One region of the Telluria sp. BA11 genome, then DNA from elsewhere that is predicted to be linked to it. Evidence: predicted binding sites of a transcription regulator. Region 1 holds the regulator's gene; each other region holds the start of a gene.
What was found. The regulator sigma-54, encoded in region 1, starts transcription at its own class of promoters, with help from an activator protein. The targets are predictions, from matches to a motif close to TGGCANGNAANCTGCTTT.

Region 1 (3,275 bases):
CGGCCCGAACCTGTGGGTCGAAGGCCAGGCCGAACGCATCGAATACGATGAGCGTTCGGAGCTGGTGCGCCTGTACTCGAACGCCGTCGTCAAGGAACTCGAAAACGACCGGATGACCAACCAGATGACCGGTCCGTTCATCTCGTACGACAACCGCAAGGAAGTCGTCGCCGTGCGCAATGACGTCAGCGGCGAGAGCAAGGTTGGCGGCGGGCGCGGCACGCTGATCCTGGCGCCCAAGCGTGCGCCGGCCGGAGGCACGCAATGACGGAACTGAACGATCGCAGCACGCTGGTCGTCAAGGGCCTGCAGAAAAGCTATGGCAAGCGCCTGGTCGTGCGCGATGTGTCGCTCGATGTCGAATGCGGCGAAGTGGTGGGTTTGCTGGGCCCGAACGGCGCCGGCAAGACCACCTCGTTCTACATGATCGTCGGCCTGGTGCCGTCGGACGCCGGCTCGATCAGCATCAACGGCACCGACATCACCAGCCTGCCGATCCACCGCCGCGCAGTGCTCGGCCTGTCGTACCTGCCGCAGGAAGCGTCGGTGTTTCGCAAGCTGACGGTGGAAGAAAACATCCGCGCCGTGCTCGAACTGCAGAAGGTCAACGGCAAATCGCTCACCAAAACCGAGATCAGCGACCGCCTCGATACCTTGCTGGCCGACCTGCAGATCGAGAAGCTGCGCGAGAACCCGGCGCTGTCGTTGTCGGGCGGTGAGCGGCGCCGCGTGGAGATCGCGCGCGCACTGGCCACCAACCCGCGCTTCGTGCTGCTCGATGAACCGTTTGCCGGCGTCGATCCGATCGCCGTGATCGAGATCCAGCGCATCGTGCGCTTCCTCAAGGAGCGCAAGATCGGCGTCCTGATCACCGACCACAATGTCCGCGAGACGCTCGGCATCTGCGACCGCGCCTACATCATCAATCAGGGCGCGGTGCTTGCATCCGGCCGCCCCGACGATATCATCGCCGACGAATCGGTACGGCGCGTGTACCTCGGTGAACATTTCCGCATGTAAGCCATACTCAATTGATGAAACAGTCCCTTCAGCTCCGCACTTCGCAGCACCTGGCGCTCACGCCACAGCTGCAGCAATCCATCCGGTTGCTGCAGCTGTCGACGCTCGAACTGCATCAGGAGATCGAGCAGATATTGGGCGATAACCCGCTGCTCGAAAGGCTCGATGACCCGCTCGATCATTCGGTGCGCTTGCTGGCCGATGGGGCCATCAACAATGCGCCGGCACCGGGCGAGGCGCCGCCGGCGCCAGGCCAGCAGGCCGAGGGTGAAGGCAGCGCGCCGGCCGAGGGCGAGGGCGCTGAAGGCGGCGCGGTCGATGGCGAGCGGCCCGACAACGACTGGAGCGAAGGCAGTGGCGCGTCGTCCGGCAGCGCCAGCAGCGACGACGAAGACGGCCGCCCGCAGCTGGAGGCATGCGCCATCACGCTGCGCGAACACCTGATGGAACAGGTGCGCGAAACGCTGCTGTCAACGCGCGACCGCGCGCTGGCCGAACTGGTGATCGACGCGCTCGACGACAACGGCTACCTGGAAGAACCGCTCGACGACATCCACGCACGCCTGCCCGAAGAACTCGAGGTCGACCTCGACGAACTGCGCTGCGCGCTGGCGATGGTGCAGAGCATGGACCCGGTGGGCGTTGGCGCGCGCAGTGCGGCCGAATGCCTGGCGCTGCAGATCCGGCGCATGCCGGGCGTGCCGATGGTCACGCGCCGCATGGCCCTGAAGATCGTCGAAGGCTACCTGACCTGGTTCGCGCAGCGCGAATACAGCAAGCTGAAAAAAGCGCTCGATTGCGACGACGAAGACCTGCGCGAAGTGCAGGCCGTGGTCCGCCAGTGCAATCCGCATCCGGGCGCCGCGTTTGCGTCGAACGTGTCAGATTACGTGGTGCCGGACGTGATCGTGCGGCGCGCCAAGAACGGCTGGGCAGTCACGCTGAACCAGGACGTGATGCCGCGCCTGCGCGTCAACAGCCTGTACGCGACCATGCTCAAGCAGGGCCGCAGCGAGAGCCAGATGGGCGCGCAGATGCAAGAGGCGAAGTGGCTCATCAAGAATATGCGCCAGCGTTTCGACACGATCCTGCGTGTGGCCGAGGCGATTGTCGAGCGCCAGCGCAACTTTTTCAGCCATGGCGCGGTTGCCATGCGGCCCCTTGTTTTGCGTGAGATAGCTGATACACTAGGTCTGCACGAGAGCACGATCTCTCGTGTCACAACCCAGAAATACATGCTGACCCCGCACGGCATGTTCGAGTTGAAGTATTTCTTCGGTAGCCACGTTGCCACCGAAGCGGGCGGCGAAGCATCCTCAACGGCAATCCGTGCGCTCATCGCACAATTGACAGGAGCAGAAGACCCTAAGAATCCATTATCCGACAGCAAGATCGCGGAAATGCTCGGGGAACAAGGCATGGTCATTGCTCGCAGGACGGTCGCAAAATACCGTGAAGCGCTCAAGATCCCCCCCGTCAGTCTCCGCAAAGCCTTGTAACAACGCCGCTCATACAGTCTGTGCCTTCAGCTCCTGTGTGGTGCAAGCGACGTGACATCTTCAAAGGAGTGTGTATGAACCTCACCATCAGTGGTCACCATCTCGAAGTAACCCCTGCCATCCGTGAATACGTTCAGAATAAGCTGGAACGCATTATTCGCCATTTCGATCAAGTCATAGATACCCACGTCTTCCTGGCCGTCGATAACCTCACTGAAAAAGAAAAAAGGCAAAAAGCTGAAATCAATGTCCAGGTGTCGGGCAAGACCCTGCACGTGGCGAGCGTCGCGCAAGACCTGTATGCCGCGATCGACATGTTGATGGATAAACTGGATCGACAAATCCTGAAGCACAAGCAGATGCTCAAAGACCATAACCGCACAGCGATCAAACGCCTGGACGTCGACGAAGCAGACGTCGCTGCCGCCTGATCGAGCGCAGGTCACCACCGCCAGGGGCGTCTTTTCGGGACGCCCTTTTTGCATCCCGTTGCCGGTAAAATACGTGTTTCCTTTCGATGGATCACGCCATGTCCGAACACGTCCTGACCCGCATTGCCAACCGCACCGGCATCATCACCCTCGACCGGCCGAAGGCGCTCAATTCGCTGTCGCTGGACATGGTGCGCGCGCTGACCGCGATCCTTCTTGACTGGCAGTGTGACGCTGCCGTCGATGCCGTGGTGATCGCCAGCAGCAGCGAGAAAGCACTGTGCGCGGGCGGCGATATCCGCTTCTTCCACGAGGTCGGCAATGC
Region 2 (3,275 bases), 1.3 Mb from region 1:
GCTCGTTGCAGACGCGCAGGTGCGGCGCCGGCAAACGGGACGGAGATGACTCGCGCCGCGACGCCGTCACGTCACGTTAGTGACCGCGTCGGGGCAAGACGAGTCAGTGGACGGACTGGTGGCGTGGTGGCGCCTGGGGGGAAGGGATCAGGTACTGGCGCCGGTAGAACGGCGCAGGGCGCGGCAGGCGCGCGAGGAGGTAGACGACCGCGAGGAAGACGGCCAGCAATTGTGGTGACACGGCCGGCAGGTCCGCCGTGGCGTGGGCGGCGACCTGGCAGCTGACACAGTCGGACAGCTGCTCGGCCAGATCATGCTCGTGGTACGAGCTGCCGATGAGTTGCAGTGCCAGGATCAGCGCGCACGCACACAGGAGCAGCCGGCGCAGGGCCGTGCTGGTGTGGGTGATGCGTAAGGTGTGCAACAGCGACATGCAATCCTGGCTGAACGGGTGACGGCGCAGTATAGCCCGGCCATTGCGGCGCGGGCAAGGCGCCAGGCAAGGCACAAGGCGGGGCGTAATGCCCGGCTTACTCGAACGCCACCAGCAGCGTGGCCAGGCTGATGCAGACGACGGCAACCACGCCGATGCGCTGGCGCAGGCGGCGACTGCTCGCGACGATGTCTTTCGCGATATGACGGCGTGGCTTTTTTGGATTGCTGCGGTCGACGGCGGTCGCCGTATGGATCGGCGTGCGGTGACGCTGGACTTGTTCGGTGTGCATAAATGGCTCCAGTTGCAGGCCCCGGCGGTGCAAGGTCAGTAGTGGTAGTAATGTACTCGTGCTTGTGTTTGAGGCAATAAACAATCCTAGCATGCACGCATTGGGTTGTGGAAGGCCACGTTGTCAACCGTGCGCGCGTACGGACAGCGGGCTTGCCCGGCCTGCAGGACCGTCCAAAAAGAGGCGCTGCGCGATCGTAGTGCGCCGCGCGCGCCATGCTGCGGTGCACCGCAGCAGCGGCCATTCGTACGCTCACTCTGCGGCGGTCACTGGCACGAAGCTTGCGTAATGAGTAATGCGCAACGGAGCGCACGAGGTGAATGCCAACGCTGGCCCCGCCTCCCCGGACAACGACGTCTACCAACGCATGAACACGTTCATGTGGGGTAGCCGTTTTTTTTTGCCTGATCACTTTTTGGGATTCGCAATGGAAAATCAACAGCGTCAAGCGCAGGGCAACCCTTCTACCGGGACGAACGTCGATGGGACGCGCCGCAATATCATCCAGGGTGCGTCGCTGGCAGCGGCCGGCAGCCTGCTGGGGCTGGCCGGGGGCGGGGCATGGGCAGCGGGGTCGGACAAACCGGAAAAGACCGAGATCAAGATCGGCTTCATTCCGCTGACCGATTGCGCATCGGTCGTGATGGCGTCGGTGCTGGGCTTCGACAAGAAGTACGGCGTCAAGTTCGTGCTGAGCAAAGAGGCCTCATGGGCCGGCGTGCGCGACAAGCTCGCCAATGGCGACCTCGACGCCGCCCACGTGCTGTACGGCCTGCTGTACGGCGTGCAGATGGGCATTGGCGGCCAGAAGAAGGACATGGCCGTGCTGATGGGCTTGAACAACAACGGCCAGGCCATCACGCTGTCGAAGCAACTGGCCACCAAGGGCGCGGTCGACGGCGCCTCGCTCGCCAAACTGATGCGCACCGAAAAGCGCGACTACACGTTCGCGCAAACCTTCCCGACCGGCACCCACGCGATGTGGCTGTATTACTGGCTCGCCGCCAACGGCATCAATCCGATGAAGGATGCCAAGGTCATCACGGTGCCACCGCCGCAGATGGTAGCCAATATGCGCATCGGCAACATGGACGGCTTCTGCGTGGGCGAACCGTGGGGTCACCGCGCCATCATGGACGGCATCGGCATCACCGCCACGACGACCCAGGACATCTGGCGCGACCACCCCGAGAAGGTGCTGGGCTCGACGCTGGAATTTGCCAAGGCCAATCCGAACACGTGCCGCGCGATGATGGCTGCCATTCTGGAGGCGGGCAAGTGGATCGATGCGTCGCTGGCCAACAAGAACAAGATGGCCGAAGTGATCGCCGCCAAGTCGTACGTCAACACCAGCAAGGATGCGATCGACCAGCGCATCATGGGCCGCTACCAGAACGGCATGGGCAAGACCTGGGACGACGCGAACCACATGAAGTTCTACAACGATGGCCTGGTCAACTTCCCGTACCTGTCCGACGGTATGTGGTTCATGACGCAGCATCGTCGCTGGGGCCTGCTCAAGAGCGATCCGGATTACCTGGCGGTGGCCACGGCGGTCAACCAGGTCCAGTTGTACAAGGACGCGGCCACGATGACGAAGACGCCGGTCCCGGCGAGCTTGCTGCGCACATCGAAGCTGATGGACGGCACCGTGTGGGATGGCAAGAACCCACAGGCGTATGCCGCGTCGTTCAAGGTCAAGGCTTGACCATCCACCCGTACTGCGAGGAGCCGTCATGAATGCCCTGTTGAAATCCGTTCCCAACGAGCCGGCGCCAGTGCCGGTGGCCGTCAGCGGCCCGGCGCGCACGGTGACGCCGCGCAAGCCGGCAGCCAGCACCGTTGCTGCGCGTCGCGCACAGCCGTTTGCCACGGCAGTCCGGCGCGTGGCGCCGCCGCTGACCGGCATCGCGCTCGTGCTGCTGGTCTGGCAAGTGATCGCCGCGCAGAACGAGGCGTTTCCGTCGCCGCTGGTCACGTGGCAGGCAGCGCTCGAACTGTTTGCCGATCCGTTCTACCGCAACAGCCCCAACGACCAGGGCATCGGCTGGAACGTGCTGGCGTCGCTGCAGCGCGTGGCGATCGGCTTCGGCCTGGCGGCGCTGATCGGCATTCCGCTGGGCTTCGTGATCGGGCGCGTGCAGTTTGTCAGCCGCATGTTCGGCCCGATCATCAGTCTGCTCAAGCCCGTGTCGCCGCTGGCCTGGCTGCCGATTGGCCTCTTGGTGTTCAAGTCGGCCGACCCGGCGGCGATCTGGTCGATCTTCATCTGCTCGATCTGGCCGATGATCATCAACACGGCCGTTGGCGTGCAGCGTGTGCCGCAGGACTACATGAACGTGGCGCGCGTGCTGAACCTGTCGGAGTGGAAGATCCTCACCAAGATCCTGCTCCCATCGGCGCTGCCGTACATCCTGACCGGCGTGCGGCTGGCGATCGGCACCGCATGGCTCGTCATCGTCGCGGCCGAAATGCTGACCGGCGGCGTGGGCATCGGCTTCTGGGTGTGGGACGAGTGGAACAACCTGAACGTGGCGCACATCATGATCG
Region 3 (3,275 bases), 1.9 Mb from region 1:
CTGATCGGCCTGGCGCGCCTGAAGACCGCCGACAATTACACGTACATGCATTCGGTGGCAGTCTGCGCGCTGATGATCGCGCTCGCGCGCCAGCTGGGCCTCGACGACCATCTCGCGCGCGAACTGGGCCTGGCCGGCCTGTTGCATGATGTCGGCAAGATGGCCGTCCCGGCCGAGGTGCTCAATAAACCGGGCAGCCTGACCGAGGACGAGTTTTGCGTCGTGCGCGGCCATCCGGCCAAGGGCCACGCCATGCTGCTGGCTTCGCCCGGCGTCGGTCCGGTTGCACTGGAAGTGTGCCTGCACCACCACGAGCGCCCGGACGGCCGGGGCTATCCGCATCGGTTGTCGGGTGACGATCTGGGCCTGTATGCGCGCATGGGGGCTGTCTGCGATGTGTACGACGCCATCACGTCGAACCGCCCCTACAAGGCGGGCTGGTGCCCGGCCGATTCGCTGCGGCGCATGGCCGAATGGGCGCGCGCCGGGCAATTCGACGAGGCGGTGTTTGCCGCCTTCGTCAAGTGCCTCGGCATCTATCCCGTGGGCACGCTGGTGCGTCTGCAATCGGGCCGCCTCGGCGTCGTTGCGGAACAGCCCTGCGGCAAATCGCTGCTGCTGCCCAAGATCAAGGTGTTCTTCTCGACCCGTGCACGGACTTATATCCGGCCGGAGCTGATCGACCTGGGGGCGCCGGGCGCGCGCGACGCCATCGTTGGATGCGAGAACGCTGCAGATTGGGGCTTGCGAGACATTGACCGGTACTGGCTTGGCGATGGCGTCGCGAAGGTGCCCTGAATTGACACAGAGAATACTTGGGGCAATTCGACCGGACTAGCTGACGGTTTGTCAGCGACCCGGGCTGCGCGCGACGCAGTGCTTTGGCCACGGCGTCAATCGAACCGCTGTCGTTCTTTACTGCAGCGTGGTACAGATGCTCACCTGGGCGCAGAGGTGCCAGCCTTGGCGCATACTCACAATACAATAGATGAGCAGTATTCCAAACAAAAGAATTTCTACGTAAAAAATTAAATTTTCTGCGAGCACTTATAGCGACGGGTGAATCAATCATGGAGATTCATTCAATTAACAATAATTTACCAAATGGAATAAATTGTTATTATGCTTGTCGGTAAAATTTACACAACTACCAATTAGATAATGGCTGTATTTACAAGCGGTTGTTAACTAAGGATTTTATTGATGTGGCCCAGTTATTGCTTACTAAAAAAGCTCATCCACCAACTGGGGAAATATAATGAAAAACATGTTTGCTAAACTGTCAGTAGCAGCTGCGTTGGTAACGTGCGGTGCCGCTCAGGCAGCGCCAATCCCATATTCACCTGCAGGTACGGAAAACACTCAGCCGTATACATTTGTTGCAACATCCACCGGTATTGTAACGGGCTATTTTGCCGGCTCGACAGCGAATTACACGAATGAAGTGTCCATGCTTGTTAATGGTGTAGCCACCGGCGTTTATGGACTGAATAATCAGACATCGGTATATGGTCAGTCATTCGACTTCGGGCCTGTTGTTCAAGGCGACGTCCTGGTGTTCGTTCTAAAGAATCTCGAACCAGGCAATGTTGGGCCGTGGTATTCCCAAACCAGTCTGAATAGCGACTTGGTCAACCATGTTTATTCGTCTAACTACGCTGGTGATGCAAATATGATTGCCGGGATCTATGTCGCTTTCGAAGATCTGAATAATGGCGGTGACTTTAACTACAATGATGTAAGTTTTGTTTTCGCCAATGTCTCGGAAGTTCCTGAGCCCGCATCCGTCGCCTTGCTGGGGCTCGGTTTACTGGGTCTCGGAATGAACCGTCGCAAGAAACAGCACAGTGCGTAAGTAACGCTTGTTACCTATCGGCTGGCGGCTGCAAATAGCGCTGGCATGATTTATTACTTCAGGCTGCTCATTATCGAGCAGCCTTTTCCGTTTTGGCCAGCCAGAGAAAATCATACTCACACCGGCTCTTCCTGCGCTGGCCGGCTGACAGCGCGCCGGCGGCGACCAGTGCTGTGCAAGGGTATTCGCAAGGGGGAAAGCTTCGGAAACGAAAAAGGCCAACCTCTCGGCTGGCCTGACTCGTTGATTCTATTGGTCGGGGCGAGAGGATTCGAACCTCCGACCCCGTGCACCCCATGCACGTACGCTACCAGGCTGCGCTACGCCCCGACTAGTCAATAATTATATCAGAGCCACAAAAAAAATCTTGCGCTTTTGCCATACCCATCGCGGCGGTATGGCCCGGCGCTGACTTCCGCTTATTTCCGCTTACTTCCACTCCCCACGCAACGTCATCACCTGCTGCTGCAGATATTCCGGCGTCGCCAGCTCCGGTGCTACTGGCGTGCCCACCGCCAGCGACAGTTGTGAGCGCATGCCGCGTGCGATGCGCCGGCCGAACAGGTTGCCCTGGTCACGTGTAAACCAGCTGCCCCACAGGCCGCGCAGCGCCATCGGGATCACCGGCACCTTGTTGCGCTCGACGATCTTGGTGATGCCGCTCCGGAATTCGCTCATCTCGCCCGTCTTGGTCAGGCGCCCTTCCGGGAAGATGCAGACCAGCTCGCCGTCATGCAGTGCGTGGGCGATGTCGACGAAGGCCTTTTCCATCGTCCACGGGTCTTCCTTGGCCGGCGCGATCGGGATCGCATTGACGGCGCGGAAAATCCAGCGCAGGAACGGCGTCTTGAAGATGCGGTGATCCATCACGAAACGGATCGGGCGCGGGCTGGCTGCGTTGATAACGATCGCATCGACGTAGCTCACGTGATTGCAGACCAGCACCGCCGGGCCGTCGGCCGGGATGTGCGAGGTGTCGATCATGCGCACGCGATAGACGGTATGGATCAAAATCCAGGCCAGGAAACGCATCAGGAATTCCGGCACCAGCGAGAAGATATAAATCGCCACCACCACATTGAGCAGCGCCGTGGTCAGGAAGAGTTCCGGAATCGAGAAGCCCTGTCCCAGTAGCAGGATCGCCACGCCGGCCGAGGCCACCATGAAGACCGCGTTGAGGATGTTCATGCCGGCAATCGTGCGCGAGACGTGCTTCTGGTCGCAGCGCGTCTGGATCAGCGCGAACAGCGGCACAATGAAGAGGCCACCGAACACGCCGATCATCACCAGGTCGAACAGGATACGCAAGGCGCCCGGCTGGCCCAGCAGCGCCAGCCAGTCGACAATTGCCGTACCCGCCGTGAAGCCCGAGCTGGCGAAATACAGGTCGATGCCAAACACCGACAAGCCGATCGAGCCG

Region 2: a site for sigma-54 is predicted at 996-1,013, ahead of AC1MGT_RS19170 (CmpA/NrtA family ABC transporter substrate-binding protein). Genes of this name have one in related genera too.
Region 3: a site for sigma-54 is predicted at 1,207-1,224, ahead of AC1MGT_RS04925 (DUF4114 domain-containing protein). Genes of this name have one in related genera too.

Annotation. Positions count from the first base shown of each region.
Region 1 is NZ_CM155275.1:3,024,891-3,028,165, forward strand. It holds gene lptA (lipopolysaccharide transport periplasmic protein LptA) at 1-268, shown strand, start outside; gene lptB (LPS export ABC transporter ATP-binding protein) at 265-1,020, shown strand; gene AC1MGT_RS13310 (RNA polymerase factor sigma-54) at 1,035-2,519, shown strand; gene hpf (ribosome hibernation-promoting factor, HPF/YfiA family) at 2,594-2,950, shown strand; gene AC1MGT_RS13320 (enoyl-CoA hydratase/isomerase family protein) at 3,049-3,275, shown strand, end outside.
Region 2 is NZ_CM155275.1:4,362,100-4,365,374, forward strand. It holds gene AC1MGT_RS19160 (hypothetical protein) at 104-433, opposite strand; gene AC1MGT_RS19165 (hypothetical protein) at 531-725, opposite strand; gene AC1MGT_RS19170 (CmpA/NrtA family ABC transporter substrate-binding protein) at 1,153-2,433, shown strand; gene ntrB (nitrate ABC transporter permease) at 2,462-3,275, shown strand, end outside.
Region 3 is NZ_CM155275.1:1,122,170-1,125,444, forward strand. It holds gene AC1MGT_RS04920 (HD-GYP domain-containing protein) at 1-798, shown strand, start outside; gene AC1MGT_RS04925 (DUF4114 domain-containing protein) at 1,259-1,855, shown strand; tRNA gene AC1MGT_RS04930 (tRNA-Pro) at 2,109-2,185, opposite strand; gene AC1MGT_RS04935 (MFS transporter) at 2,285-3,275, opposite strand, start outside.